Regions from separate parts of the Porphyromonas gulae genome, predicted to be linked through region 3. Evidence: riboswitches for the same ligand, from Rfam matches in the RefSeq annotation. Region 3 holds a riboswitch; each other region holds the start of a gene.
The links. Region 3 has a riboswitch for cobalamin ahead of HQ49_RS09805 (anaerobic ribonucleoside triphosphate reductase). Riboswitches for the same ligand answer to the same signal wherever they lie in the genome.
Positions count from the first base shown of each region.

Region 1 (2,188 bases), on a different contig from region 3:
CAATCAAACGCAGAACACGCATGCGGTTTTCTGTCGATTTGCCCGTTGCACCTGCAAGATATTTCTTTACGATCGGGCCTATTTCCGGATGGCGGAAGTCTTGTTCGGAAGGCATGGTTACCATCAAACCTCCTGCAATATCCTCTGCCAGACGAGCTATTTCGTAAGGAAGACGGGTGATATTTTGCTTACAAACATTGGCTAGCAACAAATCGATCATATAGTTGCCGGCTTTCATTTGAGTTCCTTCTGAAGAGCATGCGATACCGCAAGCATACAGGGTTTCATTCAGGTGGATCATCTCAATGAGTTTATCCTTAATGTGAGATGCCTTGGGTACTCCGTTGTAGTCAGCTGCAAGAGCGGCTGCACCGATAAGTACGTCACCAACACCTACTTTACATCCTCCATAAGACTGACGGTGGTATCCTGCGAAACGTTCTACCATCATACCTGCAAACTGGTATTCTTTGCACATGAATACGCGGTCGTTGGGTACGAATACGCGGTCGAATACAACAAGAGCTTCGTGACCACCGAATTCAGGGTTACCGAGGTCGATGTCGGCTCCTTCTTCCATTTTACGAGTGTCACATGACTGGCGACCGTAGATCATGATAACGCCTTCTGCATCACTGGGAACGGCAAAAGAAACGGCATAATCAGCATCAGCTTCACGCATAGCAATCGTCGGCATAATGAGGTGCTCGTGCGAATTGACTGCTCCGGTCTGGTGTGCTTTTGCACCCGAAACGACGATCCCATCTTCACGAACTTCAACAATGTGCAGATAAAGATCCGGATCGGCTTGTTCCGAGGGCGATAGACCGCGATCCCCTTTGGGGTCTGTCATGGCTCCGTCTACAACCAAGTCGTTGTCTTGTACATATTTCATGTACTCGATGAAACGCTTGTGATAAGTGGTGCCAAGAGCTTGGTCCATTTCATAAGTAGTAGAATAGATGGCATTGAAAGCATCCATTCCTACGCAGCGCTGGAAGCATGACGCTGTCTTTTGCCCCAAGAGACGCTGCATTTTCACTTTGTTTTTCAGATCCTCTGTGTTCTGATGTAGATGGCAGAAACGATTCACCTGCTTACCAGTCAAGTTTGAAGTTGCTGTCATTAAATGCTTGTATTCGTCCATCTCAGCAAGCTTATAAGTCATAGCTACTGAATTCATTGAGGGACGAATCATGGGGTGATCTACAGGATTATCGATCTTTTCACCCATGAAATAGACCTTCAGATTAAGTTTCCGAAGACTTTCTACGTACTGTTCGCTAGTCATCATAGTTTCTTTGCTCTTTAAGTGATAAAACTTTCGCTTTATTTCTGTTTTAGTCGATTCTAATGCGTTTCAGGCTCCTCGAGGAAAAGTTTTGGATTCCTTGTATAGCCATGAGCTTGGGTTCTTTTGGTGGTTTACAGGTGATAGAGCGGTTAAAAGAGGATACGTCCGGTGCTTGAATAGACTTTGATATGCCGAAAAAACACGAAAAAAGTCGAAAAGAATCAATATCCTTCGACAATTCACGTGAATACAACAATCAAATGTAACACAGACCCTTCTTTATCTCTAATCCCTGAGATCCAAAGAGAACGCTTGCAATGGCAGGTCTTCTGACTTATTCAAGGTTTTGCTGCCTTCCCATACGATCTTGTATAGTGGCTTTCCCATCGCAAAACCCTTATATCTGAACTTACAGCTGAGGGCACAGCTCCAGATTTTCACTGGATTCCCTTTTCATCCTAGACCAGAAAGACCGGCCTAGAAAACCATTGACACGGCAAAGATATTCATTATATCTATACTTGTGCGGAAAATTGAAGAAAAAAATATGGATTTCATGGAGGGTCTCTTTCATGCACACCGTAAGGGTCTGTTTTTCTTCCTGTTTTAGGCCAAGTTACAGGTTGGGAAGAGATTATTTGTGGAATGGAACCTGTTCGGAAAGAAGGGGGTAATGCTTAGAGCTTGACCTTCACTGTGAACTACGAGTATGTTTGCTTTCTTTCCTTGTATGCTGCTGCTTGTGTTTTGATTTGGACGGAGTAAAAGTGGGGGCGTTTTGGGGTTTTCTTGTCGTTGAATGTTCTTGGTTAGCCTTTTCCTAATCTCAAAAATCAATCTCTACATTATGCGCTCATGGCAATACGAACCGAAAATGCTCCAATTCCGGTCTGT
Region 1 covers NZ_JRAT01000012.1:120,149-122,336, reverse strand. Annotated here, with positions in the region: gene HQ49_RS04025 (4-hydroxyphenylacetate 3-hydroxylase family protein) at 1-1,294, opposite strand, end outside; cobalamin riboswitch at 1,597-1,799, opposite strand; partial or broken gene HQ49_RS12070 (DUF1661 domain-containing protein) at 2,148-2,188, opposite strand, start outside.
Region 1: it holds a riboswitch for cobalamin, as region 3 does, so the genes downstream of both, HQ49_RS04025 (4-hydroxyphenylacetate 3-hydroxylase family protein) here and HQ49_RS09805 (anaerobic ribonucleoside triphosphate reductase) in region 3, are expected to answer to the same signal.

Region 2 (2,188 bases), on a different contig from region 3:
GCCTTCGGCAGACGGAAATTGCGAATGACATAGTCATTGGTCGTTTGCATATCCGATCCGTTGGTCAGAGCTTGCAGCACGTCGGCCGGCGATATATCCAGACTGCCCCATATGAGGTCGGCCACGAAAGCCACGGCAGTCAGTAGAAAGAGTGTGCCGAATATCAATGAGGACCGCGTCATGGCCTTTTCAGTTCTATCCAGTATGAAGTCTCGTACTCGGGCAGAAGCTCCGGCCGAGTGATTTTGATGATGTCTTTGAGCAAAAGATCGGGACGATACAGTCCACTCTCCCAGTAGTCATTGCCCCCATTCTCGTTCACGCGCTTGCGGTCGATGTAGACCTTGCCGGTTTGGGTGGCATCGAAATGTCGGTAGCGTTCGTTCAGAGCGAGAAATTCATCTATTGTCTTGATGTTTCCCATCATCGTACATATCCAGATTCCGGCGTGACGATGGCGACTGAAAATATACTCGAAACTGCACGGCTGGCTACTGACTTTGCCGGCTGCATAGTCGAAAGATACTCGTGCATCTCTGAACATGGCTGTACTGTAGCTGTACTCTCCGGGCAGATACCAAGTCCCACTATAATCCTGCCCGTACATGATGGCAATGGTGTCGGTCTTATCTGCTACCAATTTGCGAGCATCCGCATACTCCGATTCTATCTGTTCGAAAACCTCATGAGCACGACGGTTGCAGCCGAGGAGCATCGCCGTCAGCTTCATCCATTCGGCACGGCCGAGCAGATCCCGCTCTTTCCATTCGTTGTATAATACGGTGTTGATGCCCGATGCGATCAGCTCTTCGTCCTTGTCTGAGATGTGGAATAAATCCTGCAGGAGGATCTCCGGGCGGAGTCCGGCTATCTGCTCTATATTTTTGGTCATACCGGTGCCGATCTCCTGTACATAGCCTTTCTTTACGCGGCTGCGGATGTCGGCGTTGCAAATGTTTTTCAGGTTGATGCAACCCACCAGTTTGTCTATCTGATCGAGTAGGGGAAGCGAGCCTATTTGTGTCGTGGACAGACACGCTATACTGCGTGCCGGTACGGGGATATAGAGGGCCTTGGGATGTCTTGTCGCAGGACGTTTGCCGTCACGGGGATAAAGGATATAGACGGCCATCGTGTCGGACTTGTCCGGATGGAATATATAGATGGTTTTGTAGCCGGTATGATTGACGGCCTGTATGCCTTTGGCATATTCGAATCTGACAGGGAAATTAAAATCGGCCGTGTCTATCGACACTGTTTCTGCTCGGGATCCTCTTCCTCGTGAAGAGCCGTTGCAGGAGTATAGGGCGAAGGCGATAAACGCATAGATGAGCCATCCGAACCTCTTGGACATAGCTGAATCGTTAGTCTGATTCGAGACGAATAAAACGGATTCTCAGACTATGCCATACCCTTGCGGAAGCAACTGCCCGATGTGAATCAATCCTCTTCGACCCGAAAGAATTAATACTGTATGATACCGGCCCCAAAAAATGGCAGCATCCTTTCGCCATGTACGGCAGGTCTTCCGACTCGGCCTAAATCGCTACGCCTTCCCGCGCCGGCGCGCAGTGGCATCGTTCTGTAGCGACAGGTACGACCATACGGCTACGGGGATAGTTTTGGCTTTGCACCAAATTCCCTTTTAATCATTCGGCAGACTTCCCGACAGACGGGAAAGTCCGCTTTGTGAACCGTACATATGCGGATCGGCTTTCAATGATAAGTCATGCCGGGAGGCATCGGCTTACCGTCTTCTATGAATCCAATCTGACACAAAGATACTGACAGACTGTGACATTACCAATAGTGTCGCCCGGGACGCTCCGGGGGCATGCGCAGGCTGCTATGATCGCCGGCCAACTCTCTTTTGAAAAAACTCCCACGTTCGGCGAGGCATAGCCGCGGAGATTGCTCAACCTTTTTGCACACCAAAATTTTCTTTTCCCACGTTCCGAAAAACGTGGTTCGTAAACTTTTTCACTTTGGTTCGGGAAGTGAAAATTTTACGCGTGGGATCGAAATTTTTTTGGCGCGACTTTTCCGGAATTTGCGCACCACGATTTGCGCTTTTCTCGTTCGGCAATTTTGTCGGCATCCCCATGCGGACGAATTCTCTCGAACGACTCTAAAGGGGATATGCAGCTGACAACTCTGCATACAAACATAATTGCGACAGATGATATAC
Region 2 covers NZ_JRAT01000031.1:37,064-39,251, reverse strand. Annotated here, with positions in the region: gene HQ49_RS10135 (FecCD family ABC transporter permease) at 1-182, opposite strand, end outside; gene HQ49_RS10130 (ABC transporter substrate-binding protein) at 179-1,354, opposite strand; cobalamin riboswitch at 1,513-1,701, opposite strand.
Region 2: it holds a riboswitch for cobalamin, as region 3 does, so the genes downstream of both, HQ49_RS10130 (ABC transporter substrate-binding protein) here and HQ49_RS09805 (anaerobic ribonucleoside triphosphate reductase) in region 3, are expected to answer to the same signal.

Region 3 (2,188 bases):
ACACCTAAAAACTCCTTTTCCCGGTTCTGAAAAACGTGGCGTGAGAAAATTTTTTTTCTCAGACCGTGTAGAAAAAATTTACGCCCGTAAACGAAATTTTTTTGGCGCCACAATTTTAGAATTTACGCACCGTAATTGAGCTGATTTTGGTCTGCTTTTTGGGGACTAACAGCTGCTTGCCTATAGCCTTTCGGAGTCAGGATTTTATGATGCCGTTCGACGATGTTATGAAGCTCAATTGCTTCATGCTAAAAAAGGGAGCTTTATTTCCTATCTTATTGTCTATGAGTTTGTTTTCTGTTTTTGATGTCCATTTGGGGGATTCCTCGTTTTGGCCTGAAATTGTTATCATATATAGCCCAAAATGCCGAGTTGTCCGTTTGCTGTTGTTATAAAAAACAATATCTTTGTTCCCATCGTAGTGGTCCCTGCTCGTCTCGAACAAGTTGAGTGGGGTGTAAGAGGGAATCGGGTGAGAATCCCGAGCAGTCCCGCTGCTGTAAGCTTCTACCGCCGTGTCGGTTTTTGATGGGCGGACTCTTGTCGCTTTCCAAATGATGCCACTGTTCATTCTCTACTACAGGTGGAGCTGAATGGGAAGGCGCGACAAACAGAAAAGAGATGAAGTAAGCCAGAATACCTGCCTCTACGAGTTGCCTATAAAGTATGGAGAGAAGACCTCGAGGAAAGGAGTCTCCCCGGCACTAAGAGAATAGATCTCGGAAAGTATTTTTTTACAATAACGTATTACAATGGAAGAGGTAATCCTTCGCATCGTAAAGCGTGATGGTCATGTGCAGTCGTTCGATCCGGAGAAAATCCGTCAGGCGATAATCAAGGCTTATCGCGCAGGGGGTGTGCACGAAGAAGCTGCACGTATCGACAATATTGTCCAGTCCGTAACCGATTTTGCCCGTCAGAGCGGTGAGCTTGTCACCGTGGAGCAAATACAGGATCGTGTCGAGGAGGAACTGATGCGTTTGAATCCTTTTATAGCCAAGAAATATATCATCTATCGTGAGTGGCGCACCGTAGAGCGTGACAAGCGTACCTCCATGAAGCATACGATGGACGGCATCGTAACGATAGAGAAGAACGATGTGAATCTGGGCAATGCCAACATGAGCTCGCATACCCCTGCAGGCCAGATGATGACTTTTGCTTCGGAAGTGACCAAGGACTATGCCAGCAAATATCTGCTTCCGCTGCGTTATAGCAGAGCGCACAGGGCAGGAGATATACATATTCATGATTTGGACTATTATCCGACGAAAACGACTACATGTGTCCAGTACGACATAGCAGACCTCTACGAACGGGGATTCCGCACAAAAAACGGCAGTATCCGTACACCGCAGAATATCCATAGCTATGCAACGCTGGCTACTATCATATTCCAGACAAATCAGAACGAACAGCATGGCGGACAAGCTATCCCGGCCTTTGATTTCTTCATGGCTCCGGGTGTGCACAAATCGTTCGTCACGCATCTCATAGAGCGTCTCCGCTTCGTGCTCGAGCTCCGGCAGCCAACCAATACCGACTTAAGTACGACTCTTCCCAAGGCTATTCGGAACCTAACGCCGCTTTTGACAGATTCACCTCAGGAGGCCGGGAGGCTATATGAGGGACTTTGTGCGGCGTCTTTTCCATTTTCGAGTACAGAGGTGGAGATCGCTCTTGCCACAGCTTTCCGAAAGACGCGTAAGGATACGCATCAGGCTATGGAAGGCTTCATTCACAACTTGAATACGATGCACTCTCGTGGAGGCAATCAGGTTGTTTTCAGCTCCATCAATTACGGCACCGATACTTCGCCCGAAGGTCGAATGGTGATGGAGGAGCTGTTACGTGCTACGGAGGAAGGTTTGGGGCATGGCGAAGTACCCATCTTCCCGATTCAGATCTTCAAAGTCAAAGAGGGGATCAACTATTCCGAAGCGGATGTAAAGTTGGCATTGGAAAACTTCGATGACGCGATCGCCGGTAAGATTCTTTTCTCTGCTCCGAACTTCGATTTGCTGCTGAAGGCTTGTGCCACAACGGCCAAAGCCCTCTTCCCGAATTTCGTCTTTCTCGATACGCCATTCAATCTGCATGAGGGTTGGCGAGCAGACGATCCCAAACGTTATCTGCAAGAGGTGGCTACCATGGGTTGTCGTACGAGAGTATTTGACAATGTAAACGG
Region 3 covers NZ_JRAT01000029.1:43,810-45,997, forward strand. Annotated here, with positions in the region: cobalamin riboswitch at 406-662, shown strand; gene HQ49_RS09805 (anaerobic ribonucleoside triphosphate reductase) at 753-2,188, shown strand, end outside.

Region 4 (2,188 bases), on a different contig from region 3:
CCTTGTCGTGATACAAATATCCGAAACGGAAGCGATCATAGACGGCATCGAAAGAGAGTGTATGCAGTCCATTGGGGAAAAGATAGTTGGTACCGAGCGAAGCGGTCAAAGCACGATAATCCAAATCGTAGGTCTTCTTCTCGGAAAAGGTCGGAGTGAAGATCTGACGCTTGTTGTACTGTACATTTCCCGTAAAGCTCAGATTGTTCGTTGCATAATAAGAAAGCGATTGGCTTATGCCCTGATTTTCTTGTGCACGGAAAGTCTTCTTATACGTTTCCTCCAAGATCGGTTCGCCGGATCCTTTCTTCTTTTTCATTTCGAGCGGACTATTCTGCCAGCCATCCGTATGGTAGAAGAAATAGTTGGTATTGCTGCTCAGCTTACCGATGTTTATATCGAGCGAAGTATTGGTCTGACGATCGTTGTACTTCGATATACGGTGCGAGGTGTATGCACTCAGTCGGTTCGTATTCTTCTTCGTGATCACATTGATCACGCCGGCGATGGCATCGGATCCGTAGAGCGAGCTCGAAGCCCCTTTCACCAGTTCGATCCGTTCGATCTGATCAGGAGATATACGACTCAAATCGGCCTGACCGCCTACGTCGCCGTACACGCGCTTACCATCGATAAGGACGAGGATATACTTGCTGCTAAGGCCGTTCAGCTGCATGAAAGACCCCATCAGATTGGGGCCGAAGTCAAAGGAAGGACTCAGTCCCTGCAATAAGGTCTCGGAAGTGGGAGCCGAGAAAGAAGCTATTTCCTTAGCCGTCAGCACTTCCGTTGCCACAGGCGCATCGGCCAAGCGGTAGCGTGTACCGGTACCGGTAACGACGACTTCCTCCAAGTTGTTTGTGCGCAGTCGCAGCGCAAAAGAGATCGTTTTGGTCTGTCCGGCTTCGATGGCAACCACCTCTTCTTTTTGTCCATAACCGCCGAACGAACAGATAATAGTATGCTGACCCGCAGGCAGGTTCTTGATCTCGAAATGTCCGCCGGCATCGGCACCGGCTACTATATTAGTGTGTTTGACTTCGATTCGGGCACCGGCAAGGGGTTCTCCGGTTTCGGCATCCGACACATTACCGGTTAAAACGGCTTTGCTCTGAGCCAACAAAGAAGACGGCAACAGAGCAATAAGAGAAATAATCGCAAAAAGGATAGTTTTTGTCCGCATAACTGTTACTAAAAATGTCACATAAGAGCGGGACAAGGATGCTGCAAAGAAAAAGATCATCGGAACCGACAAACCCTGAAAACTACCGAACGACTCATTGCACTCAACCTACCTAAGCCATGAAATAAGCAAGGGCGAGCAATAAATCGACAGCATACTTCTTTTCTAAACGCTCCTCAATCCCTGGAGTTCTATTAGAACAAATCTACTCAAGCAGGTCTTCTGGCTCAGCTCCTTATCGGGTCTTGGTCGGCCTTCCCATAGCGGGCTACCCTTTACTACAGTGACCATCGCGATTGACCATCCACCCTATCGCTCCTCATTCGGAGAAGTGACTTCGAAGCATTACAGCTGAGGGCTCAGCTCCGGAATTGCACCGGATTCCCTTGCACCGCTTTCAAGAAGAAAAGCGGTTACTTCAGTCTTTTCAAGCGCAAAAGTATAGCTTTTATATAAACGTTAGGCATTGCACAATCTGCTTCTTGCCCAAATAAGACACATCCTACTTATATTCGTTATCGCCCCAGTATCTCTTAGATAAATATTCTTTCAGCTCCCTCTCCCCTAATTGATCGAGAACATTCTCGAAAAGTTTTTGGGGGTCAATGCGGATAAATAGTAAGGGGTCAGCAAGATATTCTTTCTCCCATCGTTCAAGGTCGTGCAATCGGTTAAGCGTTTTATCTCTCCTTTCGGGCTTATAAAGTCGTTCATTCACATCAGGAACCACTAATACATGTAGATATTTATCTGCTTTTAGTTCCTTCTCAGTACATTCATCACTCGTAAGAAGTTTTGCCCAAAGGGTTTGTCTCATCATTTGATGAAATGGGTTGATATAAAATAGAGAGTTCTTAAGATCCTCTACTTTTATTTTATCCTCCTTGAAGCAGCCTATCGTGGATATCAATCCATTATACCGATTACCCCTCTCTTCTTTGTACAAAGACTTTGGCCCATAGCTTTCAGTGTATTTCCATTCGACAGGGATAATCCAGCGTTTGC
Region 4 covers NZ_JRAT01000010.1:20,318-22,505, reverse strand. Annotated here, with positions in the region: gene HQ49_RS03265 (TonB-dependent receptor) at 1-1,183, opposite strand, end outside; cobalamin riboswitch at 1,379-1,619, opposite strand; gene HQ49_RS03260 (PGN_0703 family putative restriction endonuclease) at 1,686-2,188, opposite strand, start outside.
Region 4: it holds a riboswitch for cobalamin, as region 3 does, so the genes downstream of both, HQ49_RS03265 (TonB-dependent receptor) here and HQ49_RS09805 (anaerobic ribonucleoside triphosphate reductase) in region 3, are expected to answer to the same signal.